DNA from 4 places in the Faecalibacterium sp. I3-3-89 genome. Region 1 is predicted to be linked to each of the others. Evidence: predicted binding sites of a transcription regulator. Region 1 holds the regulator's gene; each other region holds the start of a gene.
The links. Region 1 encodes HrcA, which represses chaperone genes, less so after heat shock. Its sites were predicted from a motif close to TGTTAGCACTCNNNNNNNNNGAGTGCTAACA; they were not measured.
Positions count from the first base shown of each region.

Region 2: MTP38_RS08525 (Hsp20/alpha crystallin family protein) is a predicted target of HrcA. The motif match lies at 1,414-1,444, and genes of this name have one in related genera.
Region 3: clpB (ATP-dependent chaperone ClpB) is a predicted target of HrcA. The motif match lies at 4,533-4,563, and genes of this name have one in related genera.
Region 4: MTP38_RS07570 (co-chaperone GroES) is a predicted target of HrcA. The motif match lies at 5,293-5,323, and genes of this name have one in related genera.

Region 1 is NZ_CP094468.1:2,659,690-2,667,155, reverse strand. It holds gene MTP38_RS12955 (alanine/glycine:cation symporter family protein) at 1-513, shown strand, start outside; gene MTP38_RS12950 (NAD(P)/FAD-dependent oxidoreductase) at 563-1,828, opposite strand; gene MTP38_RS12945 (stage V sporulation T C-terminal domain-containing protein) at 2,011-2,553, shown strand; gene MTP38_RS12940 (hypothetical protein) at 2,786-2,923, shown strand; gene hrcA (heat-inducible transcriptional repressor HrcA) at 3,222-4,295, shown strand; gene MTP38_RS12930 (nucleotide exchange factor GrpE) at 4,292-4,918, shown strand; gene dnaK (molecular chaperone DnaK) at 5,013-6,842, shown strand; gene dnaJ (molecular chaperone DnaJ) at 7,027-7,466, shown strand, end outside.
Region 2 is NZ_CP094468.1:1,798,138-1,805,603, forward strand. It holds gene MTP38_RS08520 (alcohol dehydrogenase) at 1-578, opposite strand, end outside; gene MTP38_RS08525 (Hsp20/alpha crystallin family protein) at 816-1,280, opposite strand; gene MTP38_RS08530 (pyridoxal-phosphate dependent enzyme) at 1,518-1,979, opposite strand; partial or broken gene MTP38_RS13720 (cysteine synthase A) at 2,095-2,217, opposite strand; gene MTP38_RS08535 (carboxymuconolactone decarboxylase family protein) at 2,242-2,751, opposite strand; gene MTP38_RS08540 (purine-nucleoside phosphorylase) at 3,125-3,949, opposite strand; partial or broken gene MTP38_RS08545 (ADP-ribosylglycohydrolase family protein) at 4,115-4,876, opposite strand; gene MTP38_RS08550 (hypothetical protein) at 5,086-5,253, shown strand; gene MTP38_RS08555 (hypothetical protein) at 5,276-5,434, shown strand; gene MTP38_RS08560 (hypothetical protein) at 5,508-5,930, shown strand; gene MTP38_RS08565 (hypothetical protein) at 5,945-6,124, shown strand; gene MTP38_RS08570 (hypothetical protein) at 6,156-6,425, shown strand; gene MTP38_RS08575 (LPD11 domain-containing protein) at 6,438-6,977, shown strand; gene MTP38_RS08580 (hypothetical protein) at 6,977-7,306, shown strand; gene MTP38_RS08585 (hypothetical protein) at 7,306-7,466, shown strand, end outside.
Region 3 is NZ_CP094468.1:369,398-376,863, forward strand. It holds gene MTP38_RS01755 (DegV family protein) at 1-298, shown strand, start outside; gene MTP38_RS01760 (HlyC/CorC family transporter) at 367-1,683, opposite strand; gene clpB (ATP-dependent chaperone ClpB) at 1,862-4,474, opposite strand; gene cysK (cysteine synthase A) at 4,730-5,662, opposite strand; gene MTP38_RS01775 (RrF2 family transcriptional regulator) at 5,940-6,371, shown strand; gene MTP38_RS01780 (trigger factor) at 6,436-7,466, opposite strand, start outside.
Region 4 is NZ_CP094468.1:1,626,385-1,633,850, reverse strand. It holds gene scfB (thioether cross-link-forming SCIFF peptide maturase) at 1-704, opposite strand, end outside; gene scfA (six-cysteine ranthipeptide SCIFF) at 774-920, opposite strand; gene MTP38_RS07590 (DUF2508 domain-containing protein) at 1,035-1,319, opposite strand; tRNA gene MTP38_RS07585 (tRNA-Gln) at 1,597-1,670, shown strand; gene MTP38_RS07580 (ATP-dependent Clp protease ATP-binding subunit) at 1,830-4,133, shown strand; gene MTP38_RS07575 (diacylglycerol/lipid kinase family protein) at 4,202-5,182, shown strand; gene MTP38_RS07570 (co-chaperone GroES) at 5,392-5,676, shown strand; gene groL (chaperonin GroEL) at 5,731-7,371, shown strand.

The DNA.
Region 1 (7,466 bases):
CTCGTCATCCTGACCACCGGCGTGGTAGACCTCGAGAGCGGCGCTGTCCTTGCGGGAGTGCAGGACAATGCACTGGTGGGGCAGGCCTTCACGGCGGCGTTCGGCAGCTTCGGCCCCAAGTTCATCGCGGTGTCCATCCTGCTGTTTGCCTACTCCACCACCCTCGGCTGGAGTCATTACGGCACCAAGGCCGTCGAGTACCTCTTCGGCACGGCAGGCAGCCGCATCTATAAGGTCGTCTTCGTGGGTATGACCGTCGTGGGCGCGACCATGAAGCTGGGCCTTGCGTGGGACCTCTCCGACACCTTCAACGGCCTGATGATGATCCCGAACCTCATCGGCGTGCTGGCGCTGTCCGGCACTGTGGTGGACATCACCAAGAACTACTTCGCCCGCCGCGTCCGGGGCGAGGACATCGAGCCGATGTGGTCGGCCTTTGCGGAGTATCAGAAGGAAGAAGAGGCGGAAGCTGCCGCCGAGGCCGCAGAGCTGGAGAAAGCGGCGAACGAATAACGCAGAAAACAAGACCCCGGAGAAATGCCCTCCGGGGTCTTGTGCTGCTTCAGGTCTTTTTCTTTTTCCGGGGGGCAGGGGCGGGGCGGCGCTTCGCCGCCGACCGGCCGGCGAGGATGCCGCTGCCGAAGGCCCAGTGGAGGTTGTAGCCGCCGCAGCTGCCCGCGCAGTCCAGCGTCTCGCCCACGAAGTAAAGGCCCGGACAGCCCTTGAACTGGAAGTCGTCCTCCACCTCGTCCAGCAGCAGTCCGCCGCCGGTCGTCTGGGCCTGCTTCCAGCCGCAGGGGGTCAGCCCCTCGAACCGCCAGCACTTGGCCGCGGCGGCGAGCTTCGGCCACGCCGAAGCGGGCAGGGCGCGGGCGTCTTCGGGCAGCCCGGCGTCGGCCCAGAGGGCGCGGCCCAGCTTTGCGGGCAGAAGCCCCAGCCAGAACTCCGCAGCGCCGCCCAGAAGCCCGGCCCGCCGGGCGAAGAGGGCGGACAGCTCCGCTTCGCTCAGGGCGGGGAAGAGGTCGAGGGCTACGACGGGCTGCTTCGGGCCGCGGCCCGGGGCCAGCAGGCCCGACAGCTGCATGATGCAGATGCCGGAGAGTCCGTAATCGGTGAACTGCACCTCGCCCATTTCCCGGGCAAGCACCCGGCCATCGGTGCCGTCCAACAGGCTGGCGCAGCCCTTGGCCCGGATGCCGGCCAGCGACTTACGGGGGTGGGCGCACTGTAAGGCCGTCAGGCAGGGGTAGAGGGGGGCCATCCGCCCGCCGCACTGGGCGGCGAACCGGGTGCCGAAGCCGTCGGTGCCAAACTGCGGCCCGGCTTCGCCGCCCATGGCGCAGATGACGGCATCGGCCCGCAGACTTTCGCGGCCCGCTTCGGTCTCGAACTGGAGGTCGTAGCCGCCCCGGCTCTGGCTCAGGCTCCGGACGGTGCAGCCGGTGCGAAGCTCGACGCCAAGCGCGGCCAGATGGTGTTCCAGCAGGGCCAGCACGTCTGCCGCCTGATTGGAGTAGGGGTACACCCGCCCGGCCTCGTCGGTGCGGGGGTAGAGGCCGAGGCCCTCGAACCACGCCAGCGGCGCGGCCTCGTTCACGGCGTCCAGCAGGCGGCGCAGGGCCTTGGGGCTGCTGGTGAAATACCGCTCGGGCGAGATGTCCCGGTTGTCGAGGTTGCAGCGCCCGTTGCCGGTGGCCAGAAGCTTTTTGCCCACCTTTGCGTTTCTGTCCAGTACGGTGATGCGGGCGCTGCCCTTGGCGGTCTGCGCTGCCGCCAGCGCAGCGGCCAGACCCGCTGCGCCGCCGCCTAAAACAAGGATATGCTGCATCCTCTGTCCATCCTTTCCAAGAAGCTGTGTTCAGAAGCAAACCAGCTTCTGAGATGAGTTCATTGTATCATAGCCGCTCCGGTTTGGCAAACAGAGGGCGGGCAGGTGTATATTTCCCTCTCGTTTCCACATAATAACTGTACCGCATCCGAAAGCAAAGAATGGGAAGGAAGGTACACCAGATGAAAGCAACCGGAATCGTCCGCCGCATCGATGAGCTGGGCCGGGTGGTCATCCCGAAGGAGATCCGCCGCACCCAGCGCATCCGCCGCGGCGACCCCCTCGAGATCTTCACCACCGGCGAGGGCGAGGTCATCTTCAAGAAGTATTCCCCGGTGGGGGAGCTGCACGGGGTGGCGGTGCAGTATGTGGAGGTGCTGAGCCGAAGCTTTGCCCTTACGGCCTTCATGGCCGACCGCGACCGCATCCTCGCCGCCGCAGGGGCAGGCCGGCGCGACCTTGCCGACCGTAGTGTCAGCCAGCCGCTGGAACGGGTGATGGAGTCCCGCAAGCCCTATCTCAGCGAGGGCGACCCGGAGCACGTCCTGCTGCCCTGTGAGGGCTCGCTGCGGCCTCTGCTCTGCGCGTGGCCCATCATCGCAGCGGGGGATGTCACCGGGGTCGTCGGGCTGCTGGCCGAGGATCGCGCCCAGCAGCCTGACCCCGCCCAGCAGAAGGCCGTGGCCGTGGCGGCGGCGTTTCTGGCAAAGCAGATGGAGGAATGAGGCTATAAAAGCATAAAAAGCGCGTGAAACCTTGTGCTCACGCGCTTTTTATGGTATCCTTTGGATGCTGCCTCTGGCAGCGAGGCGCTGTCTGCAAATGCAGGTGGTCAAGCTTCCTTACCCTGACGATTTGTTTTACTCTTTGGAGCGAAGCAGGCGTCCGGGAATGGACCTTTTTTGTTAGCAAAAAACCTTTCCCGGAGCCGTCTGTCGGTGAAGGGAGGGATGTGTCATGTCTCTGACAGAAACCTTTGCGCTGCTGGCGGTCATCATCAGCTTGCTGGTGCTGCTCGTCGATGCCGTCCACGTGACTTTCGAGATCACTTGGAAGATTTCTCATGAGGACAGAGAACATAACAAAAAAGATTGACCGCCTAAGTTCCCACACTCTGTCAGTCAATCTTTTTTGACATACGGGTAAGGAGCTGGCCATGTTGCAGACAGCGCCTTTTCTATAAATAAGTATAGCCGCCCTGCCGGGCGTTGTCAAGCGGGAAGCTCTCTTTATACCGGAAAGGGGGCCTCCCGCTGGTTTTATGACAGAATTATGAATCTTTATAAACTTTTTCGAGAAGCTATTGACAGGGAAAAAATTTTGGCTATAATGGTCTTAGCACTCAGGAAGATGGAGTGCTAAAGAAACAAAAGCCAAGAAGGAGGCAGGCGCTATGACGATGGATGCACGCAAGCAGCGAGTCTTGCAGGCGATCGTGGCGCTGTATGGCCTCGAGGGCGAGCCTGTGGGCAGCAGTGTGCTGGCAAACTATTTTGATATGGCCGTGTCCAGCGCCACGCTGCGCAACGAAATGGCGGCGCTGACCAAGCTGGGTCTGCTGGAACAGCCCCACACCAGCGCGGGCCGTGTCCCCAGTGCCAAGGGCTACCGTTATTATCTCGACAATCTGCTGACCGACGACCAGCCGCTGGACCGCGTGACCCGCGCCCGGGTGGAGGCCGTCTTCGCCAGCCTTGACCATGAGCCGGAAAAGCTGGCACAGGGTGCCGCCAAGGCGCTGGCCGCCATCAGCGGCTGCACCGCCGCGGTCAGCACCCCCTGCGCCGAAGACCTCTGCGTCGCCCACTACGAAGTCGTTCAGGTGGGCCGCAGCGCGGCGGCTGTGCTGGCCGTCACGACGGCAGGCTACGTCCGCACCCGTGTGGCGCGGGTCCGCACCGGGCTTTCCCGGGAGAATGCCGCTGCGCTGGCCGCGCTGCTCAACCGCAACCTGACCTTCGTTGCGCCGGTGGATCTTTCGAGCCGGCTGCTCGCCGAGCTGTGCAGCCAGATCGACCCGGAGCTTGTGCCGGTCATCAGCGCCGCAGCCGCGATTTTGCAGGACTCCGCACAGCCCCATGTATTCTTGGGCGGTGAGCAGCACCTGCTGGACTGGCCTCAGCTGGAGGGCAGGGTGGGCGACATCCTCACCTTGCTGAACGACGAGGAGCAGGCCGCCCACATCATCGCACCCCCGGCAGAGCGCAGTGAGAGCGTGCTGCTGGGCGAGGATCTGGAGCCTCAGATCCCCGGCCTGTGCATCGTCAGCGACCGCTACCTTGTGGGCGGCGGGCTGTGGGGCACGGTGGCCCTCATCGGGCCGACCCGGATGCCCTTCCAGAAGCTGATGCCGCTGCTCCACCTCTTCGCCGATGAGCTTGGCGAGGGTATGAGCGGCAAACGAAAAGACACCCCGCAGATGGCCGCACCCCGGCGGACTGTGATATATAAGGAGGATCTGGAATGAGCGAAGAGACGAAGAAGACGGCAGAAGCTCCCGAGCAGGAAGCGAAGGAGACCGAAGCCGCACCTCAGGAAGCGCCCGAGACCGCCGCAGCCCCCGAGCAGGAGGCCGAGGCAGAACCGGCAGACGCCAAGAAGAAAGATGGCTGGTTCAACAAGAAGGCCCGCGAGATGGACGCCGTGAAGGCGAAGCTCGATACGGCCGAGAAGAATGCCGCACAGGCAAAAGACCAGCTGCTGCGGATGGCAGCGGAGTACGAGAACTACCGCAAGCGCTCCACCCGCGAGGCTGACCAGAAGTTCAACGATGGTGTGTCCTTTGCCGTGAATCAGATCATCCCCATCCTTGACACGCTGGAGATGGCGGCCAACGCTCCCACCACCGACGAGAATTACAAGAAGGGCGTCATCATGACGCTGGATAAGGCTGCCAAGGCGCTGGATGCCCTCCATGTGGAGGAGATCGAAGCGCTGGGCAAGCCCTTCGACCCCAACATCATGAACGCCGTCCAGCAGATCCCCGCCCCGGACGGGCAGGAGAGCGGCACCGTCATCACGGTGTACCAGAAGGGCTACAAGCTGGGCGACAAGATCGTCCGCCACGCGACCGTCGTGGTGGCCGAGTGACATCGCAAAGACCCGCAAGGGTTTTGAAGATAAGACATCCGCTTCACACATCGAGCATGAGATAAACAAGTTCTTTTGAGAGGAGACTTCATTTATGAGCAAAATCATTGGTATTGACCTTGGTACTACGAATAGCTGCGTGGCTGTCATGGAGGGCGGCGAGCCTGTTGTCATCGCAAACTCTGAGGGCGCACGCACCACCCCGTCTGTTGTTGGCTTCACCAAGACCGGCGACCGTCTGGTCGGTCAGGTCGCAAAGCGTCAGGCCATCACCAACCCCGAGAACACCGTGTCCTCCATCAAGCGTCAGATGGGCACCGACCACAAGGTGACCCTGAACGGCAAGGAGTACACCCCCCAGCAGATCAGCGCGATGATCCTGCAGAAGCTGAAGGCTGACGCCGAGGCTTATCTGGGCGAGCCTGTCACCGAGGCCGTCATCACCGTTCCTGCCTACTTCAACGACAGCCAGCGTCAGGCCACCAAGGACGCAGGCACTATCGCCGGCCTGAACGTCAAGCGTATCATCAACGAGCCGACCGCCGCTTCTCTGGCCTACGGCATCGATAAGGAAGATGACCAGAAGATCATGGTCTACGATCTGGGCGGCGGCACCTTCGATGTCTCCATCATCGAGATGGGCGACGGCGTCACCGAAGTTCTGGCCACCAACGGCGACACCCATCTGGGCGGCGACGACTTCGACCAGCGCATCATCGACTGGATGGCAGACGCCTTCCAGACCGAGAACGGCATCGACCTGCGCAAGGATAAGATGGCCGCTCAGCGCCTGAAGGAGGCTGCCGAGAAGGCAAAGATCGAGCTGTCCAGCGCAATGAGCACCCAGATCAACCTGCCCTTCATCACCGCCGACGCTACCGGCCCCAAGCACCTCGACATGACCCTGACCCGCGCAAAGTTCAACGAGCTGACGGCGGATCTGGTCGATCGCACCATGACCCCTGTCCGCAAGGCTCTGCAGGATGCAGGCCTGCGCGCATCGGATCTGAAGAAGGTCCTGATGGTCGGCGGCTCCACCCGTATCCCCGCCGTCTACGATGCAGTCAAGAAAGAGCTGAACTGCGAGCCGTTCAAGGGCATCAACCCCGATGAGTGCGTGGCTGTCGGTGCTGCCATTCAGGGCGGCGTCCTGCAGGGCGACGTCAAGGGTCTGCTGCTGCTGGATGTCACTCCTCTGAGCCTCGGCATCGAGACTCTGGGCGGCGTCTGCACCAAGATCATCGAGCGCAACACCACCATCCCCACCCACAAGAGCCAGGTCTTCTCGACTGCTGCGGACAACCAGCCCTCGGTTGAGATCAACGTCCTGCAGGGCGAGCGTGAGTTCGCACGGGACAACAAGAGCCTCGGCGTCTTCCATCTGGACGGCATCGCTCCGGCTCCCCGCGGCGTGCCTCAGATCGAAGTCACCTTCGATATTGATGCAAACGGCATCGTGAAGGTCAGCGCAAAGGATCTGGGCACCGGCAAGGAGCAGAACATCACCATCACTGCTTCGACCAATATGTCCAAGGACGACATCGACAAGGCTGTGAAGGAAGCAGAGCAGTTTGCTGCCGACGATAAGAAGAAGCGCGAGGAAGTGGACATCCGCAACGGCGCCGACCAGATGGTCTTCCAGACGGAGAAGATGCTGAAGGAGAACGGCGACAAGATGCCCGCCGACGTCAAGAGCGAGGCTGAGGCAAAGCTGGCCGAGCTGAAGACCGCTGTCCAGTCCGGTTCCATCGACGACATCAAGGCAAAGCAGGACGCTCTGAGCCATGTTTTTGAGAAGATGTATCAGGCTGCCGCTGCTGCCCAGCAGGCCGCAGGCGCACAGCCCGGCCCCGACGCTGGCGCAAACGACCAGCAGAAGCCGAACGATGACGGCGTTGTGGACGCAGACTTCAAGGAAGTCTGATCTGAGACACAGCAGTGTGTGCCCGGCCAAACCGGCGGACGCACGCGTAGAATAGCAAAAGCCGCTCCGGTTTTGCCGGGGCGGCTCTTGCTGGTTATAGAGGACCTCTCAGTCTCGCTGCACGGGAAACAGCAGCGCGCTGCTGGAACAGGGAGGTTGCTGCTACATGAGAGGTGATTGGATTATGGCACAGGAGAAACGCGATTACTACGAAGTGCTGGGTGTATCCAAGACGGCCACCGATGCGGAGATCAAGAAGGCTTACCGCAAGCTGGCCATGAAGTACCACCCGGACTACAACCCCGGCGACAAGGAAGCCGAGGAAAAGTTCAAGGAGATCAACGAGGCGAACGAGGTGCTCTCCGATGAGAAGAAGCGCCAGCTCTACGACCAGTACGGCTTTGCCGGGGTCGACCCCAACTATGCGGCCCAGAACGGCGGCGGCCCGGGCGGCTTCGGCGGCGGTTTCGGCGGCGACGGTGTGGACTTGGGCGACATCTTCGGCGACATCTTTGGCGGCGGTTTCGGCGGCTTTGGCGGCTCGGCCCGCTCTGCGAACCCCAACGCCCCCCGCAAGGGTCAGGACATCCGGGTGCGCATCACCCTGAGCTTTGACGAGGCGGT
Region 2 (7,466 bases), 860 kb from region 1:
TTGGGGCTGTGCAGCATGACGCACAGCAGCGTGCAGATGCCGGTCGGCCCTGCACCGAGGATCAGCACGGTATCCTCGGGGGTGATTTCCGAGATGCGTGCCGCCCAAAAGCCGGTGGCCAGCACATCGCCCACCAGCAGCGCCTGCCGATCGGTGACGCTGTCCGGGATCTTGTTCAGTCCCTGATCCGCAAAGGGCACCCGGACATACTCGGCCTGCCCGCCGTCGATGCGGCAGCCCAGCGCCCAGCCGCCGTTTTGATCGGTGCAGTTGTTCACAAAGCCTTTTTTGCAGAAAAAGCACTCTCCGCAGAAGGTCTCCACGTTCACCGTCACCCGGTCGCCGGGTTTCACATTGGTCACCGCACTGCCCACTTCTTCTACGATGCCCACCATCTCGTGCCCTACCGTGATGCCGGGCACCGCCCGGGGCACGCTGCCGTGCTTGATGTGCAGATCGCTGGAGCAGATACTGGCAAGGGTCACCTTTACAATGGCGTCCCGCTCGTGCTGCAGCACCGGCTTTGGTTTTTCCATCAGGGCAAATGTTCCCTCTGAAACATAGGTATAGGTCAGCATGCTTTTTACCTCCATGCGCTTTGATATTTCCGAACGGAGTATACCGCAAAAGTCAGCCGCTCACCCGGCTCACAGGATATAGTGAGGTACCTCCATAAATTCTGAGTTGCTGTTCTCAGTATACCATGTTTTTCCCTTGCGGAAAAGATAGCGAAACAAAAATGGCCCCGGAGAGCTTGTTACAGCTCTCCGGGGCCACCTTATGTGCGTTGTGCCTTGGCGCACACGACCGGCGTTTTACTCGATTGCAATCAGATTCGGGTTCTCAGGCAAAGCCTTCGTCTGCTGAGGAGCAGGCAGCTCGACGTGCAGGACGCCATCCTCGAACTTTGCGTGGATGTCTTCCTTCTTCACATCGCCCACGTAGAAACTGCGTGCGCAGGTGCCGGAGAAGGATTCGCGCCGCAGATAGCGGCCCTTCTTATCCTTTTCGTCATTGCTGTGGCTGCGCACTGCCTGAATGGTCAGGTAGCCGTCGTTCAGATCCATCTGAACGTCTTCCTTCTTGCAGCCCGGCAGGTCAACAGCTACTTCGTAGCCGTTGTCCGTCTGTTTGACATCGGTCTTCATCATGTTTGCACCGCGCTTACCAAAGGTATCACGAGCCTCACGGTTCATCATACGTTCCAGTGCAGCGTCATTCCAGAACGGATCGAAGAAATCATCGAACAGGTTTTCATGGAAAACAGTCGGCATAAGCATAAATCATTCCTCCAATCCCGGCGTTCGGGTCGGGGCAAAAAATCTGAAGCGTCCATTCAGAAGGGCTTTCCGGGGAGCCTTGCGGCTCTCCTTTTGCCCTTCCTCCTGAGCACGCCATAGTTATAGCACCATTTATTAGCAGTGTCAATAGGAGAGTGCTAAAATTCATGAAAGAATAACACTTTTATAAAATCCTATGCAATCTTTTCGGAACTCAGTCGTATCATCGTGTTTTTATCATTTCTGCCGGTACATCGGCGCAGACAGATATTTCATGCCGTTGTCCGGGACGATGACCACGATGTTCTTTTCCTGATTCTCCGGTCTGCGGCCCACCTGCACCGCTGCGTGCAAAGCCGCTGCTGCCGATGTGCCCAGAAACAGTCCTTCCGCCCGCAGCACCTCATGGGCCGTTTCGTAGGCTTCCTCGGTGCGGACATTGATGCACGCATCGCTCCAGTCTGGCCGCAGATAGTCGGAAAGTGCGCTTTCCGGCACATCATACGCCGGCAAAACGCCATCTATGATCTGCGCATCCGGGTGCTCCGGGGTCAGGCGGGAGTCCGGATGGGGCTGCACCAGAACCACTTGCAGATTCGGGTTGCGGCTGCGCAGATAACTTGCTGTGCCAAAACCCGTGCCGCCGGTGCCCGCCATGCAGACCAGAATATCCACATGGCCTTCTGTATCCTGCCAGATCTCCGGCCCAGTGGTGCGGTAATGCGCCTCGGGGTTCGCCGGGTTTCAGCAGTCCGGCTTCTTCCGCAGCATTGAGCATGGAAAGCGCAGCCCGGTCTTTCACACTGCCGGTTGGGTTGAAGAACTCCAGCTTTGCCAGCAGGTGCGCCCCGCACTGCTGCTGCCGCTCAAAGCGGTCCAGCTCCATCAGCGGGGTGCGCCCCACCAGTTCCTCGATGGAATGCACCAGTCCTGCCATTGCTCTCCCCTCCCGATTTTCGGCTCAAACCAGCTTGTCCGGCGTCACATCCAGAATGTCGTTAAAGTAGTTGTTGGCGATCATCATCACGCCCATCGCCGTGATGACCACGATCTCTTCCTCCGTAAAGTTTGCCTTCAGCTTTGCAAACAGCTCTTCCGGCACATGCTTGGGGTCCTCTGCAATGGCCTGACCGTATTCGATCAGGATCTCCTCTTTGGGAGTGAATGCAAAATTCTCAAAGTCGATGCCGTTTTTCTTGAGCAGATTCTGGAAGTAAATGCTGCACACAAGGCAGCCGTTTTTCTGGGAAATAGCATATTCGTAAAAATCGGCTGCACGTTTGCCGATGAGCCGCTGCAGTTCATCATCCAGCGCATAAGAACCGGCCTCCACAGCATTGAATGCCGCTGCATTGTGGAGCAATGTGCGCTTTTCTGCGGTCAGAGCGTGGCCGTCCGCCAGATGGTCTGCAATGATTTTCTGGATCGCTTCCGGTGCAGTTTCCGGGTTGATTTCGCTGATTCTGGGCATAACAAAACCCTTCCTTTCACTTTTTTGTTCGACGAATTGCCTGTATCATATACCCATTTACATACCATGTCAATAGGTATATTACTTTTCGCAGCAATTTTTCAGCAAAAAGTGATCAGAAGGGTTGTTTTCTGCACGCCTGTTTCATATTTTCGACTGCTCATCCAGCACCCAAGGCCAGCACTGCATTGCGGACGCACTCCAGGCAGGGGCACAGCACCGTATCGGCCTTGATGCCCTTCAGGTCTTTGCAGATGGTCGCACCGCGTTTTTCCTTGACTGCCTGTACCAGCTACGGGGCGTTCCTCTGCCGTCCGTAGCGATGCCCGGAAATTTTGATTGATGGCTTTCAATCATTCACGGTATATCTTTTTTACTCCATTCTCTGAATCACCGCACCCAGCCATCGGCACAGGGTATCGCCTGCCTGATTTGCGATCTCCAGCACGCGGGCGTGGCTATGCTTGACCGTCTGGATGCCGGTGGCCATGTTAGTGATGCAGCTGACGGCCAGCACCTTCATGCCCATGTAGTTGCAGACCATGGTTTCCGGCACGGTGCTCATGCCCACGGCATCGGCTCCCATCCCCGCAAAGGCGCGAATTTCAGCCGCCGTTTCATAGCAAGGGCCCATAAAGCCCATGTAAACGCCCTCCTTGTAGGCAATGCCCAGTTCATCGGCGGTCTGCTTGGCAAGGTTCCGCAGTTCCAGACTGTAAGGTTCGGTCATGTCCGGGAAGCGGGGGCCGAAGCGCTCATCGTTGGGGCCAATGAGGGGGTTCGTGCCCATCATGTTGATGAAGTCGGTAATGAGCATCAGGGTGCCCGGCGCAAACTCCCGGTTGATGCCGCCGCAGGCGTTGGTCAACACCACCTTTTCCACGCCCAACAGCTTGAACACATAGAACGGGTAGCAGACTTCCTTCATGGAGTAGCCCTCATAGAAATGGAAGCGACCTTCCATGGCGTAGACTTCCGTGTCCCCCAGCTTGCCAGCCAACAATGCGCCTTTGTGTCCTGCCACCGTGGATACCGGGAAGTTGGGGATATCCTTGTAGGACAGTTCTTCCGTGTCCGTAAAGTCCGCGGTCAGCTTGCCAAGGCCGGAGCCCAGCACCACCGCGATCTTCGGGCGCTTTTTCGTGTGCGTCTTGATATATTCCGCACTTTCCAGTGCCTTTTCATAAAGATGTTCCATACCGTTCTCTCCTTTTCCCAAAAAATTCGATATACTCTCTGGGTTTAGTATATCGGATTTTTCAGGCCGATGCAAGACGCCCTTCATCGAGTCTTATTAAAAACCAAGGAGCAGATACTTCACATCACTAGTGTGTTGTATCTGCTCCTTGGTTCTCCGAATGTCTTATCTCTGGCCGATGTTCCACCGAAACAGTTCATATCCTTCCCGGATATCCTCCGGCAGACGTTTCAAAGTCTCGTCCCGCAGTTCCTGCGGCATCCCATAAAAGGCTTCGGCAATGCCGCCGGTGATGCAGGCAAGGGTGTCGCTGTCGCCACCCAGAGAGACCGCATTGCGAAGTGCATCCTCAAAACTGACGCTTTCCAGAAAAGCAATGATTGCTTCCGGCACAGTTTCCTGACAGGTCTCCACATGATGATAGGTCGGCCGAATTTCATCGCAGGTACGGTTCAGGTCATAACCGAAGGTCTGCTCCACATATTGTTTGATTTCCGGCTTGCTGTGGCCGGTACGGGCCAGAAAAATCGCTGCCGCCGTGGCCTGCGCGCCTTTGATGCCCTCCGGGTGGTTGTGGGTGACTTCAGCGGTCACTTTTGCCATTTCCAATGTTTTGTCCAGCGTATCGAACAGCCAGCCCGCTGCTGACACCCGCATAGCCGAGCCGTTGCCGAAACTACCATAGGGCTTCGGATTTTCTGCGTGCAGCCACCGGCGGAACATCCCGCCGTAACCGGCATGAGGGTATGTTTCTCCCCAAATGCGCATCTCGCTCTTTGTTTCTTCAAATGTTCTCTCCGGGATGCCTTTACCTGCAATCAATCCCCGTGCCACCGCAACGGCCATGACGGTATCATCGGTGAAGTGCGATTTCTCGCTCAGCAGCGGAAAATCCTTGTGCTTGTAATTGTTGTGGTCAAATTCATTAGGATAAACAGGATAACTATATCAGCAGGGGCCTCCGGGCTCCTGCTTTCTTTCTGTTCTGCCGCCGTTTCGTGCATAATGCCGCAAAAAGCGTCATTCTCGAAAACTTTTTGCCACAAATTGCCAGATTTTACTTGACATTGTCCCTTTTAGGGTCTATAATAAGGGTGTAAGAACGAACGTGACCCGAAAAGGGTAGGAGGAAGATTATGAAAACTCTCGAATCCATGAAGCAGTTCATCCGCGAAAACAATTTCACCGCTCTGGTCAATGAGCTCGTCACCGGTGCCGACATGGACGTTGCAGACGCTGTCGAGTACGTCTACGACATGAAGACCCTCAGCAAGGCTCAGTTCGCAAGCAAGTATTTCGGTTGATGGTCGATAGGGGGGTAACGATATGTTCAAAAAGTTGGTCAAGGCAATCGCCACAATCCAGAACGAAAACGACCGCGACGAGTGCTACTGGCAGATTGACCGTGCATTCGAGGAAGAGCGCATCTCCTTTGAGGACCACGAGCTCCTCTACGGTCTGGCTGGTATGGTTGAGGTCGCTTAATTTTTTTGCTTTCGTGTGTCCCTTTTAGGGACGTTAAGCAAGCAGTAAGACCCGTTTCGGGTAGGAGGTTTTTATGGAGCTCTACAAGTACACCGGCAGCGTTGCCGCCCTGACCGTTCGTTTCGGCAAGGCCGAGACCATCACCCTCTACGACAGCTACGACGACAGCGTCGCTCCGGTTCGTCTTGATGTGCGCGGTGCTCTGGCCGAGTACATCAAGGAAATCGAGAGCACGGACAGCGAGGAGCGGTACATGAATCTCGACTGGTACTACGACTTCAATATGCTGCTCCGGCGCATCGAGGTTCCGGGCGTCCCGTCCGGAAAGGCGCTGAAGACCGTCGTCCCTGCCAAAGTTCTGACGCAGACCCGCAGCAACCCCGACGAGCTCGTCTGCTTCGGTTGCCCCGATTTCATCAACACGACCAAGCCGGTCTCGATGGGGCCAGATGATTACCAGAACTTCCTCATGTGGAAGCGCGAGAACAGAGACTAAGGAGGGATTGCATCATGCTTATTTTCAAAGAGGACAGCCGTACCGGTGTCTCGTGTGGGCTGAACGATTTCGGGGAACTTTTCATCGGCAACTCCCGCTCCGGCTACAATCTGCCTGACACCCCGGAGAACCGAGAGAAGATTCTGAAAGATTTCGACTGCTGGTGGACCGGCTGGACGAAGCCCATCTTGTGATGGCCACAGCAAGGTCTGAAAGGAGTATTTTATGACAAACGAAAGTAGTTTCCCTGCCGTGTTCTTTGAGGATTTTCTCGCCGCTCTCCGCAAGGTGCAGGACGAGAACCGCATCCACGGGAATGTGGAGGTCTTTGAGCTCCGGCCGTCTCCTGACGGCGCTGTTCATCTTGGCGTGAGCTGGCCCTCCATTGGGACGGTTCCGCCGGAGGAGGCGAAGAAGTTCGCCGAGGAGGTCGCCCGGGCGGCCGCCGCTGCCGCTGCCTTTCCGTACAACGGCTATGTGTATACGTTTGAATAGGAGGTTCTTCTGATGACCGTTCTTGAGCGTTTGAAAGCTGCCGGGTATGACCCGGCCGTGTCCCTGTTCCCTGACAGTATCGGGAATGCCGGTTCCATGGAGTGCGAGCGCGTCCAGATTCGCACGTTCTTCTGCCGTCCCCGTGAGAACGAGGCCGCCATCGGGGTGACTGCAACCGCTATGACCCGCTTTTCCGACGGCTCGACCCGTCCGTATCCGGACGGCTGGCCGCGCAGCCTTGAAGCCAGCGTCACGCTCTACTTCACTGGCGACGCGGAATTTCATTATTTCGGCAACATCGCTACTGACCTTGTCGGCTCCGATGCCGAGTTCCGCTACAGGCTCTTGAGCCGCTGTATTCAGGACTGCAAGTATTTCCTCGGCTGCGGCTCGCGTTTTAGCAAGTACCTCTGGGGCTGCTGCGTTGAGAATCATATTCAGGCCATGCGCATCCTGTGGGACAGCTTTTCCGACGACGAGAAGCCGGAGTGGACCTCTCTCGAGGAGATTGAGCGGTTCAGCAAAAAGATGCTTGAGGAGGAGATTTACTGATGGCTGCCCAGAATTTCAAGTTGTTCCTTGGCTGTCTCGGAAACGGCGTAACAGTCTGCAACTCCGCCGTGATGGAGGACGGCGATTTCAAGATGGTCGCTCACATCTCCAACGAGGGAAAAATCACTTGGTACGTCGGCGAGGATTACCCGCCTGCGGATGCTCTCGCAAGCATCCGGGCCTGCGCAGAGCAGGAGCGGGTAAAGTACGAGACATGGCTCAACGGCCTGTCTCCGGCCGCGCGCCGGGAGTATCAGCTCGAGCGGCTGCCGCTCCCCGAGTTTCTCGAGGAGCTCCGCAAGGCAAAGGAAGAAAGGGAGGGAGCCTAATGTCCCGCGATATCCACGATTATGACAGCCTCAAAGAGGCGTACAACGACCTGCTCATATTCGAGCGGTTTCCCGGTCCGGCGCACAGCGAGCGTGTCGAGGAGTTCGTCGTTCAGCTCAAGCGCGACATCCGGGAGTACATCCATCGGGATTCCGATTA
Region 3 (7,466 bases), 530 kb from region 1:
CTCGGGCGGCGTGGCCCGGGGACGCCAGAAGAGCTTCGAGAAGGCCCTCGAGCAGCTGATGAACTATCTGGATGCCAACGGCGGCACGCCGGACGACTACCGCCTCATTGTGGGCTACGGCTACGACGAGGAAGAGGGCAAGCGGCTCTGGCTCCAGACCCGTGCCGCCCTGCGGGCCAAGTACCCTGCCGCTGCGTGCGAGGTGGGCCTGCTTCAGATCGGCTGCACCATCGCAGTGCACACCGGCCCCTACGCGCTGGGCATGGGCGTCATGCGCCGCTGGAAAAAGCAGCAGTAAAGCGCAGAAAACAGGAAAAGCTCCTCTCCCGACGATGGGAGAGGAGCTTTTTGTATGTTCGGATGAAGTTATCGGCTCTCGGTGCGCTGAGGCAGGCGGGAGAAACGCTTGTCTTTGTCCTTATCCTTGTCCTCGTCCTGCGCCGGGGTGAGGCTCAGCCGGACTTCGGTGACGCGGCGGCGGGCCGTGCGGGTCACGACGCCCTCGTAGCCGCCCAGCGTGAAGTGGTCGCCCACCTTGGGCAGATGGCAGGTCTTCTCCTGCACGAGGCCGTTGACGGTGTTGGAGTCGATGTCCTCGTCCTCGGGCAGGCCCAGCGTCTCGTAGAGGTCGTCTACGCTGGCCGAGCCGGACACCAGCCAGCTGCCGTCCGACTGCTGGCGGAAGTCCTCGGTGGCCTCATCGTGTTCATCCCAGATCTCGCCGACCAGCTCCTCCAGAATGTCCTCGAGGGTGATGATGCCCTCGGTGCCGCCGTATTCGTCCACGACGACGGCCATGTGGTGGTGCTGCTCCCGCAGGGTGCGCAGCAGCTGGGAGATCTGGGTCGAGCCGGTGGTGTAGAGGGTGGGGGCGATGAGGTCCTCCAGTGTGGCGGTTTTTTTCAGCCGGGCCAGATAGAAGTCCTTCTCGTGCACGACGCCGATGATGTTGTCGATGGTGTCATGGTAGACAGGCAGGCGGGAGTAACCGGACTCCGCGAAGGTCTGGGCGAGCTGCTCCAGCGAAATATTGTCCTCCACGGCCACCACGTCCACACGGGGGGTCAGGATCTCTTCCACCTCCACGTCATCGAACTCAATGGCGCTGCGGATGAGCTGGCTTTCGCGGTCGGTCAGTTCGCCGTCGCTCTCGGCCTCGCTCACCATGGTGATCAGCTCACCCTCGGTGATGGTGTCGCTCTCGCTGCTGTGGACGAAGTGGCCCAGCAGCTTTTTCCACTGGCTGAACAGCCATGTCAGGGGGGTGAAGAGGGTCAGGAGCAGGTTCAGCACCGGGGAGACGGCGGTGGCGATGGTCTCAGGCATCTCCTTGGCGAGGGTCTTGGGGGTCACTTCGCCGAAGATGAGGACAACGATCGTCAGCACGATGGTGGAGGCGGTGGCACCCCGCTCCTCACCCAGCCACTTGGTAAAGAGGACCGTGCCGATGGAAGCGGCGGCGATGTTCACGATGTTGTTGCCGATAAGGATGGAGGAGAGAAGCTTGTCGTACTTCTCGGCCATCGCCAGAACCCGGGCGGCGGAGGTGTCGCCCTCCTCGGCGCGGCTTTTCAGGCGTATCTGGTTCAGGGAAGAAAATGCGGTCTCAGAGGCGGAGAAGAACGCGGAAAACGCGATCAGGATCACAAGCGCCACCAAGAGCGTTATACTGCCATCGTCCATAATAAAGGATAATCAACTCTACTTTCTTATAATAATATATTAACCAAAAAGTGCTTTCCACCGTTGCCTTCGACGATGAAAAGCACTTTGTTCAACGCCTATAATATCATATTCCACCCGCCGGTGCAAGCGTTCCGGTCAGGAGGAGAGATAAAACAGGTAAAAAGTTTGCGGTTTTTTAGCGGAGCACGAGGCTGGTGCCGTCGTAATCCACGGTCAGGGTCGCACCCTCGGGGTAGCTGCCCTGAATGATGGCCTTGGCGATAAGGGTCTCCACACGGCTCTGGATGAACCGCTTGATGGGGCGTGCGCCGTAGACGCTATCGTAGGACGAATCAATGATGAAGTCCTTGGCGGCGGTGGTGACGTCCAGCTTGAGGTGCTTGCCCTCGTCCATCCGGTGGCGCAGGTCTTCCAGCTGCAGGTCCACGATCTTGCGGGTCTCGTCCTTCGTCAGGCTCTTGTAGTAGACGATCTCGTCCAGACGGTTCAGGAACTCGGGGCGGAACTTCGACTTCAGCAGCAGGTCGATCTGCTTGCGGGCGTCCGCGCTCAGTTCGTTGGAGCCTTCGGCGCGGCGCTGCTCAAGGTCGTTCAGGATGATGTCGCTGCCGAGGTTCGAGGTCAGGATAATGACAGTGTTCTTGAAGTCCACCGTCCGGCCCTGACTGTCGGTGATGCGGCCATCGTCCAGAACCTGCAGCAGGATGTTGAAGACATCGGGGTGAGCTTTTTCCACCTCATCGAACAGCACGACGCTGTAGGGTTTGCGGCGGACGGCCTCGGTCAACTGGCCGCCCTCTTCATAACCGACATATCCCGGAGGCGCGCCGATGAGGCGGCTGACGCTGAACTTCTCCATATACTCGGTCATGTCGATCCGCACCATGTTCCGCTCATCGTCGAACAGGGCCTGTGCCAGAGCTTTTGCCAGCTCGGTCTTGCCGACGCCGGTGGGGCCGAGGAAGAGGAAGCTGCCGATGGGGCGGTTGGGGTTGGCGATGCCGGCGCGGCTGCGCAGGATGGCCTCGCTCACCTTGGTGACGGCCTCATCTTGGCCGATGACCCTCTTATGGAGCACATCGTCCAGATGCAGCAGCTTCTCGCGCTCGCCCTCCACCAGCTTCTCCACGGGGATGCCGGTCCAGCGGGCCACGATGCGGGCGATCTCTTCGTCGGTCACGCGGTCGCGCAGCAGGCTGTCTTCCTTCTTGGCGGCGGCGACCTTCTCCTCTTCTTCCAGCTCTTTTTGCAGCTGGGGCAGCTTGCCGTATTTCAGCTCGGCGGCCTTGTTCAGGTCGTATTCGCGCTGGGCCTTCTCGATGGCGGCATTGGTCTGCTCGATCTGCTCGCGCAGAGACTGCACCTTGCCGATGGCGTTCTTCTCGTTCTCCCACTTTGCCTTCATGCTGCGGAACTTATCCTGCAGCTCGGCCAGCTCTTTTTCGAGGTCCTTCAGACGGCTCTGGCTCAGAGCGTCGGTCTCCTTTTTCAGGCTGACCTGCTCGATCTGCAGCTGGGTGATGCGGTGGGCGAGGTCGTCCATCTCGCTGGGCATACTGTCCATCTCGGTCTTTATCATAGCGCAGGCCTCATCCACAAGGTCGATGGCCTTATCGGGGAGGAAGCGGTCGGTGATATAGCGGTCGGAGAGGGTCGCGGCGGCGATGAGGGCGTTGTCGCTGATCTTCACGCCGTGGAAGACCTCATACCGCTCTTTCAGGCCGCGCAGGATGGAGATGGTGTCCTCGACGGTGGGTTCGTCCACCTGTACCGGCTGGAAGCGGCGCTCGAGGGCGGGGTCTTTCTCGATATACTGGCGGTACTCATCCAGCGTAGTGGCGCCGATGCAGTGCAGCTCGCCGCGGGCCAGCATGGGCTTCAGCAGGTTGCCGGCGTCCATCGCACCGTCGGTCTTGCCTGCGCCGACGATGGTGTGCAGCTCATCAATGAAGAGGATGATCTTGCCCTCGCTCTTCTTTACCTCGTTCAGGACGCTCTTCAGGCGCTCCTCGAACTCGCCGCGGTACTTTGCACCGGCCACCAGAGCGCCCATGTCCAAGCTGAACACGATGCGGTCCTTCAGGTTCTCGGGCACGTCGCCCCGGACGATACGCTGGGCCAGACCCTCGGCGATGGCCGTCTTGCCGACGCCCGGCTCACCGATGAGGCAGGGGTTGTTTTTGGTCTTACGGGACAGGATGCGGATGACGTTCCGGATCTCCTGATCGCGGCCGATGACGGGGTCCAGCTTCTGCTTGCGGGCCAGATCGACCAGATCCTGACCGTATTTCTGGAGGGCATTGTAGGTGTCCTCGGGGTTATCGTTGGTCACGCGCTGGTTGCCGCGGACGGCAGTGAGCTGCTGTAAGAACTTATCCTTTGTAATGCTGAAGGCACGGAACAGCTCAGAGGTGTTCTGGGTCTGCTCGTCCAGCAAAGCGAGGAAGACGTGCTCGACGCTTACATAGTCGTCCTTCATGGCCTTGGCTTCGCGGGCGGCAGCGCTCAGCACCTTATCGGTGGCCTGCGAGATATAGACCTTGTCGGGGTCGCGGCCAGAGCCGGACACCCGGGGCATCGCAGAGAGCTTTTCGGCCACAGCGGCGGAGAAGCTGCCTGCGTCTACGTTCAATTTCTGGAGCAGCTGAGGGATCAGGCCCTGCTCCTGCGTGGCCAGAGCGTGGAGCAGATGCTCCGGCTCCAGTGCGTTGTGCTGATACTCCACAGCCAGCTGCTGTGCGGCCTGCAGAGCCTCAAGGGTCTTCTGGGTATATTGATTGGTATTCATAAAGTCAAGCCTCCATTCATACCGGAAGTTGAGATTCAGGCGGTGGGTCGGAATGTTGCTTTAGCACTCTTGCTCATCGACTGCTAAAAATATACTCCAAACAATCCACAATGTCAATAGGGAAATCCAAGCGGCGGCATGGATTCACAAAAAGTTTGCAAACTTGTAAAAAATCACACCATATCGTTTCGGCGGCGCAGACAAAAAGCCCCTGTCGGGCGGAAGACCACGGCAGGGGCGGAAGGAATGAGAAGCTTATTCAGCAAACAGCGGGGTGGACAGATAGCGGTCGCCGGTGTCGGGCAGAAGGACGACGATGTTCTTACCGGCGTTCTCGGGGCGCTTTGCCAGCTGGATGGCAGCCCAGACGGCAGCGCCGGAGGAGATGCCCACCAGCACGCCCTCCTTGTGGCCGATGAGACGGCCCACAGCAAAGGCGTCCTCGTTTTCCACGGCGATGATCTCGTCGTAGACCTTGGTGTCCAGCACGTCGGGCACAAAGCCGGCACCGATGCCCTGAATTTTATGTGCACCGGCGGTGCCCTTGCTCAGGACGGGGGAGGAGGCAGGCTCGACGGCCACGACCTTGACGCCGGGGGTCTTGCTCTTGAGGTACTGGCCCACGCCGGTCACAGTGCCGCCGGTGCCGACGCCGGCCACGAAGATGTCCACCTTGCCGTCCGTGTCGTCCCAGATCTCAGGGCCGGTGGTGGCGATGTGGGCCTTGGGGTTGGCCGGGTTGACGAACTGGCCGGGGATGAAGGAGTTGGGGATCTCTTTTGCCAACTCATCGGCCTTGGCGATGGCACCCTTCATGCCCTTTGCACCCTCGCTGAGCACCAGCTCTGCGCCGTAGGCCTTCATCAGCTGGCGGCGCTCGACGCTCATGGTCTCGGGCATCACGATGATGATGCGGTAGCCCTTGGCGGCAGCCACAGCGGCCAGACCGATGCCGGTGTTGCCGGAGGTCGGCTCGATGATGACGGAGCCGGGCTTCAGCTTGCCGGAGGCCTCGGCGTCATCGATCATGGCTTTGGCGATGCGGTCCTTGACGGAACCGGCGGGGTTGAAGTATTCCAGCTTTGCCAGCAGCTTGGCGGAAAGGTTTTCGTCCTTCTCGATGCGGGTCAGTTCCAGCAGCGGGGTGTGGCCGATCAGCTGGTCTGCGGAAGTATAGATCTTGCTCATAATAGTAAACCTCTCTATTGCGGGCGATGCGCCCGGCTGCACCGGCCGGGCCGGTGTCGTCTTGATGTCCCCTTTATTCCCGTTAAACCAATGTGGTTTGTGGGTTTGGCTGTATTATAGCCTCCTTTGGGGCACTTGTCAATGGAAAATCGAAAATTTCCGATTGAAAAGTTATAAACCCTGTTGTATAATAGGTTAAAACTTATTCGGAACAGGTCCCGCAGCCCGCCCGGCGGCGCTGCAAGACCAAAACAGGAAAGAAGAGAAAGGAATGTCTATGATCGTTTCCACCAAGGGGCGCTATGCGCTGCGTGTGATGATAGATCTGGCCGAGCATCGGACGGAGAAATATGTCCCCCTGAAGGAGGTCGCCGCCCGGCAGGAAATCTCCGAAAAATACCTCGAAAACATCCTCAAGGTGCTGGTGCAGAACGGCTTCCTCGAGGGCCTGCGGGGTAAGGGCGGCGGCTACCGCCTGACCCGTGACCCCGACCAGTATACCGTCGGCGAGGTGCTGACCCTTACCGAGGGGAGCCTCGCACCGGTGAGCTGCCTTGCACAGGGTGCGGCTCCCTGCCGCCGGATGAGCAGCTGCCGTACGTATGATATGTGGAAGGGCCTTGATGACCTCATCGAGGACTACTTCAGCCACATCACCATCGCCGACCTTGCCTCGCCGGAAGAGGCGGGCAACGACTACGTCATCTGAATCTGGGCAAAAAAACTCCCCGCCGTCGGCAGGGAGTTTTTTCGTGCGATCAGATGCGTTTTTTTCAGGACACGACCGCGCCGCTGGTCAGCGTGTCGGTGACGGCGTCCATCAGGGCTACCATCGTGCAGTAGTTCGAGCCGTAGGTGTCCTTATAATCGGAGTAGGCGTCCAGCTGCTCCTGCGTGGGGGTGATGTCCAGAGACTCAGCCACGGCCTGATAGAGCAAAGCTTCCTTGGAGTAGTTTTCCAGACTGCTCTCGAGGTGGGCCAGCATATCGTCGGTGCTCTCGTAGCCCAGCAGATTCTGAACAAGGCCGTCGAGGTCATAGCCGTAGTAGCCCGCCAGCGTGCTGTAATAGTTGAGGCACTGGTTGACCTGATAATCCATCACCTGCTGGGGGATGGACTTGAAGGTGGAGTTGGCCATCAGGTCGTCCATGACGGCGGTGTTCAGGTTCGAGGTGTAGAGCTGCTCCTGATAGTAGGCGCGGAGGGCCTCTGCGGTGTAGAGGTTATTGGAGGAGCCGAAGTTGCTGGCCACCCATGCGTCGGTCAGCTCGGGCAGGACGCTCTCGCTGATGTAGTTGAGCGTCACGGTAAAGACGGCTTTCTGGCCGCTGAGTTTCACAGTATTCCCGCTGGCGTCGGTGGAGTCGCTGTAGCCGTCGGGGAAGGTGACGTTGACGTCGAAGGTCTCGCCGGGCTTGTGGCCGACGATCTGTTCTTCGAAGCCGTCGATGAAGGTGTTGCTGCCCAGCGTCAGGTCATAGTTCTCTGCGCTGCCGCCAGTGAACGCCACACCGTCCACCGAGCCGGTGTAGTTGATGTTGACGGTGTCGCCGTCGGCGGCGGCGCGGTCGGTGACGTGGTTGGTGGAGGAATACCGACTCAGAAGATCGCTGATCTGCTTCTCGACCTCCTCGCTGGTGGGCTCGACGTCCGAACGCTTGACGGCGACGGACGCAAAGTCCTCGGGCAGGGTCACATAGTCCAGTGCCCGGATGCCCTCCCAGTAGCCCTTTTCGTCCAGACCGTCGCTGTAGTTGAAGTTCTGGTAATCGTAGTCGGCCGCGCTGCCGAGCGTGGAAGAAG
Region 4 (7,466 bases), 1.0 Mb from region 1:
CTGCCATGGCCGGCGTAGTCCTTGCGGAAGCGGTCGTGGACCTCCTTGCGGCCGTCGAGGCTCAGGACGACGTTGTGGCACTCCTTGTTGCAGAAGTCGATGACGTCGTCGTCGATGAGCACGCCGTTGGTGGTCATGGTGAAGCGGAAGTTCTTGTTGTGGATCTTTTCCTGCTCGCGGCAGTAGGCCACCAGCTTCTTGACCATGTCGAAGTTCATCAGCGGCTCGCCGCCGAAGAAATCGACCTCGAGGTTGCGGCGGGTGCCGGAGTTCTCGATGAGGAAGTCCATGGCCCGCTTGCCCACCTCGAAGCTCATCAGGGCGCGGTCGCCCTGATAGCGGCCCTGGGAGGCGAAGCAGTAGGAGCAGTTGAGGTTGCAGGTGTGGGCGACGTGGAGGCAGAGAGCCTTCACCACCGTCTGGCGGTTCTTGAAGTCGAAGGCCATGTTCTCGTAGACGTCGGGTGCCCACAGCTTGCCTGCGGACTCCAGAGAGGCCACATCCTCGAGGCACTGGCGCAGGTCGGCCTCGGTGACGTCGGGGCGGGAGCCGTACTTGGCCAGCAGAGCGGCCACGATCTCGTCGGCAGAGTGCTCTTTGTACATCGCAATGACGTCGTAGGCCACGTCGTCCACGACGTGCACCGAGCCACTGCAGGTGTCCAGCACGATGTTATATCCGTTCAGTTGATACTGGTGTACCATTTCATTCTCCAATCTATTGTTGCCATAAAAAAATGCCGCCCTGCAAAGGCGGCATAGGGTCTGCAATGATTACTTATTGCTGTTCTCGCACTGCTGGTTTGCGACGCCGCAGGAGGTCTTGCAGGCAGACTGGCAGGAAGTCTGGCACTCGCCGCAGCCGCCGGTCACGACGCTCTTGGTCAGGTCACGAGTAGCGATAGTCTTAATACGTTCCATAATTGAAAACCTCTCTAAGCTCCAAAGTTTTGCATACAGCGCTCTGTATACAGTGTTATCTTTATGTATGATAACACGATGTGGGGATTCTGTCAAGATTCCGCGCGGCGTTTTTTAGCCCAGAGGCTGATACTTTTTCAGGATGGTGTGCAGCCCCAGCTCCCGGGCGCGGGCCAGCAGGTAGCGGTAGCGGCACAAAAGGGCCTGCCGCTCGTAGATGCGCTGTTCGATGAGGTCGGAGTCCACCTCGAGGTCGAACATCATCGCGTTCCGCCGCAGGCAGAACAGGCACTCTTTCAGCTCTTCCTCCAGCTCGGGGTCATAGCGCTCGTGCTCGCTGTCGCGGGGGATGCGGGGCGAAAGCAGCGTCTGGGCGGTCTTGGGATGGGCTTGCAGCATAAGGCGTCCTCCTTTTGAAGTTTGTGTACCATAAAATAAAGGCAGAATAACATAGTTTACTTTATTATATGGTGCAGAGGACGCGGAAAATGCCAGATTCTGGATGACGCAAAAAGAGACCGCCGCCTCCGGGTGCAAAGGACGAAAAATTATCTCGGAAGTGCGTCTGTTTCCCAAAATCCGCAAATTTTTTCAGATTTCCGCTTGACAAAGCGCCCGGAGGCGGGTATAATAGCACACGTTGACCGGCTCGACGCCGCGAGACAAAACCGAATAATGGGGATTTGCATAGTGGTAGTGCGGTAGACTCTGACTCTACTTGTGGGAGTTCGATTCTCTCATCCCCAACCAAGAAGCCATCTGATTCGCTCAGATGGCTTTTTTGTTTTGCTTTGGGGCCGGTGTGACACAAACTTCTGATTTTTTTCCGGCGGGCGGGGCTATACTGTTCTTTGATGCAACAGGGCAATACAGAAGACAGGAGCCATGCAGAAGATAGGAGCCACGCAAATGAGCATTTGGGATGCATTCGGCAAAGGACGGTACAAGGGGTTTTCCCGGGAGGCGGGGCAGCTGCTGGACAAGGCGGTGGAGCTGGCCGGAGGGCTGGGCTGCAAAAAGGCGGACACCGGCCATCTGCTGTGGGCGATGCTGCAATCAGACGGCGGCCCGGCGGCCCGTTTTCTGGCCGGGAAGAACATCTCGGAGCTGGAGGTGCGGCGGCAGCTTTCCGCCGGGCGGAGCGGCACGGCCCTCCGGCTGGCTCGGGGCGACATGGCGGCAGACCTGCGCCGGGCGATGGACTACGCCGTCATCGGGGCGCAGAACGCCCACCTGAGCCGGGCCGAGCCGGAGCACCTGCTCTGCGCCATGCTGGAAGACGCCGACTGCGCCGCCGGGGTCATGCTGGCTTCGATGGGCGTCCAGCTCACCGAGGCGGTGCGTGAGTGCCGCCAGCTCTCGGGGCAGTTCATCCTGCCCATCCAGCCCCGGACGTCCCCGCCTATGCCGCGAGGGAGCCGGGCCAGCGACAAATACTGCCGCGACCTGACCCGCCGGGCGGCGGACGGTGAGCTGGACCCGGTGTTCTGCCGGGAAAAGGAGCTGGACCGGATGGTAGAGATACTATGCCGCCGCCAGAAAAATAACCCCTGCCTCGTGGGTGAGCCGGGCGTGGGCAAGACCGCGCTGGCCGAGGGTCTGGCCCAGCGCATCGCCGACAAGCAGGTGCCCCGGATGCTACAGGGCCGTCGGCTGTTGGCGCTGGATATGGCCAGCCTCGTGGCGGGCACCAAGTACCGGGGCGACTTCGAGGAGCGGTTCAAGAACCTGCTGGAAGAGCTTGTCCGGGACGGCAGCGCCATCCTCTTTGTGGATGAGTTCCACACCATCGTGGGCGCAGGCGCGGCAGAGGGGGCCATCGACGCGGCCAGCATCTTAAAGCCGGTGCTGGCCCGGGGCGAGCTGCAGCTCATCGGTGCGACGACGAATCAGGAGTTCCGCACCCACATCCAGAAGGACGCCGCCCTCGAGCGCCGCTTCGGGCGGGTGCAGATCGAAGAGCCGACCCCGAAGCAGGCGGTGGAGATTCTGGAAGGGTTGGCCCCCCGCTACGAGCGCTACCACGGCGTCCGCCTGCCCAATGAGGCCCTGCGGGAGGCGGTGGAGCTTTCGGTGCGGTACCTGCCGGGGCGCTGCCTGCCGGACAAGGCCATCGACCTTGTGGACGAGGCCTGCGCAGCGGTGCGCATCCGGGCCGAGCGGGAGGGGGAGAAGGACCCCGTCCTGAGCCGGAAGGAGATCGCCCGGGTGGTGGCGCAGGCCAGCGGCGTGCCCGCCGAGCGGGTGAGCGAAAAGGAGCGGGAGCGTCTGGCCCGCCTCGAGGAGCGGCTGAACGCCGAGGTGGTGGGACAGAGCCGGGCCGTGGCGGCGGTGGCCGGAGCCATCCGGCGCAGCCGAACGGGACTGGGCGAGCCGGGCAGGCCCATCGGGGCGCTGCTCTTCCTCGGGCCGACCGGCGTGGGCAAGACGGCGCTGGCAAAGGCGCTGGCCGAGAGCTGGTTCGGCAGCGGGAAAGCCCTGCTCAAGTTCGATATGTCGGAGTATCAGGAGCAGCACACGGTGGCCCGTCTGCTGGGTGCACCTCCGGGCTATCTGGGCCACGACGAGGGCGGTCAGCTCACCGAGGCCGTCCGCCGCCGCCCCTACAGCGTCGTCCTCTTCGACGAGATCGAAAAGGCCCACCCCGACATCCAGAACATCCTGCTGCAGATGCTGGAGGACGGCCAGCTCACCGACTCCATGGGCCGGAAGGCCGATTTCCGGAACACCATCGTCCTGCTGACGTCCAACCTCGGGGCACGGTTCCTCGCGGGGCAGAGCGCACCGCTGGGCTTTGGGGCGGGCAGCGAGGCCGCCTTTGAAAAGCAGTCGGAGGCCGCCGTCGCCGAGGCGAAAAAGTGGTTCCGGCCCGAGCTGGTGGGGCGGCTGGATGAGCTGATCGTCTTCCACCCGCTGGAGGAGCAGAGCCTCTGCTCCATCGCCGAAAAGCTGCTGGGCCAGCTGGAAGAGCGTGCGGCCCGCAGCGGCTACCAGCTCACCCACACAGCTCGGGTCGGCCCAGCGCTGGCTGCAAAGGCCCGCTCGCCCTACGGGGCGCGGGAGCTGCGCCGACAGGTGGACCGTGCCGTGGAGCAGGCCTTCGCCGACCAGATCGCCTCCGGCAGCGTGAGCCTCGGCCAGCGCTGGACGGCAGACTGCACCGCCGACGGCACCATCGTGGTGGAGGAGACGCAGACGGCGGGCGTCAGGTGAAAAGCTCTTGCATCTGCTCTGGTTTTCCGCTATGATAGAGGGCAGGAATCACCAGAGGAGGAAGCCGAATGCGCTATCTGTTTTTGCTCAACCCCACCGCAGGCAAGCGGGACTGCACCACCGGGCTGACCCCGGCCATCCATGCCGCCGCCGGACGGGCGGGCATCCCGCCGGAAAAGCTGCAGGTCGTCGTGACCCAGTACGCGGGCCATGCCCGTGCGCTGGCTGCGGAGGCGGCACACACCGCCGAGGCCGAGGGCGAGCCGGTGCGCATCTGGACGGCGGGCGGTGACGGCACCTTCAATGAGGCGCTGACGGGTGCCAATGGGTGCGCCCTTGCCGCCGTGGGGTGTCTGCCCTTCGGCAGCGGCAACGATTTCCTCCGCACCTACGGCACGAGGGAGGAGTTCAGCGACCTTGACGCGCAATTCGCGGGCGGGGCGGTGGACATTGATTTGATGGAGACCGACCTCGGCCTCTCGGCCACCATCTGCGCCGCCGGGCTGGACGCACAGGTGGCCTACGGCATCCCCCAGTTCCGGCGCATCCCCTTCTGCGGCGGCGAGATGGCCTACGCCCTCTCCATCGTCAGGCAGCTCTGCGGCCACATCGGCCGGAAGGTGGCGTTCACCATCGACGGCGAGGAGCTGACGGTGGACTGCCTGATGTGCGCGGTCTGCAATGGCCGCACCTACGGCGGCGGCTTCTACGCCGCGCCAGAGGCCCGGCCCGACGACGGCTGGCTGGACGTCTTTATCATCCGCAGGGTGGGCCGACTGACCATCGCCCGGCTGCTGGGGATGTACAAGGGCGGGAAGCACTTCCGGGATGGTGCGCTGACCGAGCAGGCGAAGCCTTACTTCCTCTACCGCCGGGCCAAGTGCGTCTCCCTGCGCCCTGCGGATGGGCGAGGCCCCATCGTGGCGACGGCGGACGGCGAGTGCGCCCCCTGCGAGGCCATCACCGCCCGGCTCAGGCCGCTGGCGGGGCACGTCCTGCTGCCAAAGCCCGCCTACGAGCGGTTCATGGCTCAGCGTGCCAGCGTATAAACGGAAAGACTGCGAAGCGCCCTGCCGGGGGCGCTTTTTTGCTGTCATAAAATATTAACAAAGAAATTTGCAAAAACCCTTGATTTTTCTGCCTGAGATGAGTACAATACACTTAGCACTCAGGGAAATGGAGTGCTAAACACCCGGAGGAGGAAGCCCCGGGCCATGAAAAAGTTTCACTTTTATTTTATAATAGGAGGGCAAGAACGATGAAGATCATTCCTCTTGCAGACCGTGTTGTTATCAAGACTGTTGAGGTCGAGGAGACCACCAAGGGCGGCCTCATCCTGACCGGCAGCGCCAAGGAGAAGCCGCAGGTGGCACAGGTCGTGGCCGTCGGCCCCGGCGGTGTCGTGGACGGCAAGGAAGTCAAGATGACCGTCAAGGTGGGCGATAAGGTGCTCACCAGCAAATACTCCGGCACCGAGGTCAAGGTGGACGGCGAAGAGTGCACCATCGTGCGTCAGGCCGACATCCTGGCCATCGTGGAGTAAGCGTCTTTCCCTCATCACTGGATCATCAAGCTTTTATAAAGGAGCGATAAGAATATGGCTAAGCAGATCAAGCAGGGCGAGGAAGCCCGCAAGGCACTGTGTGCCGGCATCGACACTCTGGCAGATACCGTTAAGATCACCCTCGGCCCCAAGGGCCGCAACGTGGTGCTGAGCAAGAAGTTCGGCGCCCCCGTCATCACCAACGATGGTGTCACCATCGCCAAGGAGATCGAGCTGAAGGACGAGTTCGAGAACATGGGCGCACAGCTGGTGCGTGAGGTCGCCACCAAGACCAACGACGCCGCAGGCGACGGCACCACCACCGCTACCGTTCTGGCACAGGCAATGGTCACCGAGGGCATGAAGAATGTCACCGCCGGTGCAAACCCGATGGACATCCGCCGCGGCATGAGCAAGGCTGTCGCCAAGGCTGTCGAGACCATCAAGGCCCACAGCCAGAAGGTCAAGGACTCCAACGACATCGCCCGCGTCGGCACCATTTCTGCCGGTGATCCCGAGATCGGCCGCCTCATCGCAGAGGCCATGGAGAAGGTCACCTCCGACGGCGTCATCACCATCGAGGAGAACAAGACCACGGCTGAGACCTACAACGAGATCGTCGAAGGTATGCAGTTCGACCGCGGCTACCTGACCCCCTATATGGTCACGGATACCGACAAGATGGAGGCTGTGCTGGACAACGCCGCCATCCTCATCACCGATAAGAAGATCAGCGTCATTCAGGATCTCGTCCCCCTGCTGGAGCAGGTGATGCAGAACGGCATGAAGCTGCTGATCGTGGCAGAGGACATCGAGGGCGAGGCGCTGTCCACCCTGATCGTCAACCGCCTGCGCGGCACCCTGAATGTCTGCGCCGTCAAGGCCCCCGGCTTCGGCGACCGCCGCAAGGAGATGCTGCAGGACATCGCCATCCTGACCGGCGGCACCGTCGTGTCTGCTGACCTCGGCTACGAGCTGAAGGACACTACCGTCGATATGCTGGGCCACGCCCGTCAGGTCAAGGTCACCAAGGAGAACACCACCATCGTGGGCGGCGCAGGCGACAAGGACGCCATCGCATCCCGCATCGCACAGATCCGCAACCAGATCGAGGCTGCAACCAGCGACTTCGACCGCGAGAAGCTGCAGGAGCGTCTGGCAAAGCTGGCGGGCGGCGTGGCCGTCATCAAGGTCGGCGCTGCCACTGAGGTCGAGATGAAGGACAAGAAGCTCCGCATCGAGGACGCTCTGAACGCCACCAAGGCAGCTGTTCAGGAGGGCGTCGTCGCTGGCGGCGGCACTGCCCCCATCAACGCCATCCCCGCAGTCCGTGAGCTGTGCGACACGCTGGAAGGCGACGAGCGCACCGGCGCAAAGATCGTCCTGAAGGCTCTGGAGGCTCCTCTGCGCCAGATCGCCAAGAACGCCGGCCTCGAGGGCAGCGTCATCATCGACAAGATCGTCTCTGCCAACAAGCCCAACTACGGCTTCGACGCCCAGAATGAGGTCTACGTGGAGGATATGATCGCCGCAGGCATCGTTGACCCCACCAAGGTCACCCGCTCCGCTCTGGAGAATGCAGCTTCCGTCGCTGAGATGGTGCTGACCACCGAGAGCCTCGTGGCCGACCTGCCCGAACCCCCGGCTGCTCCTGCTGCCGGCGGCGATATGGGCGGCATGGGCGGCATGTACTAATAACAGCCTAAAAACCGCATGAATCCTTGATTTTTGGAGCGTGCAAAAGCGGATTTACGCCAAACTTACGCCACTTACGCCAAAAATCAAAGCGC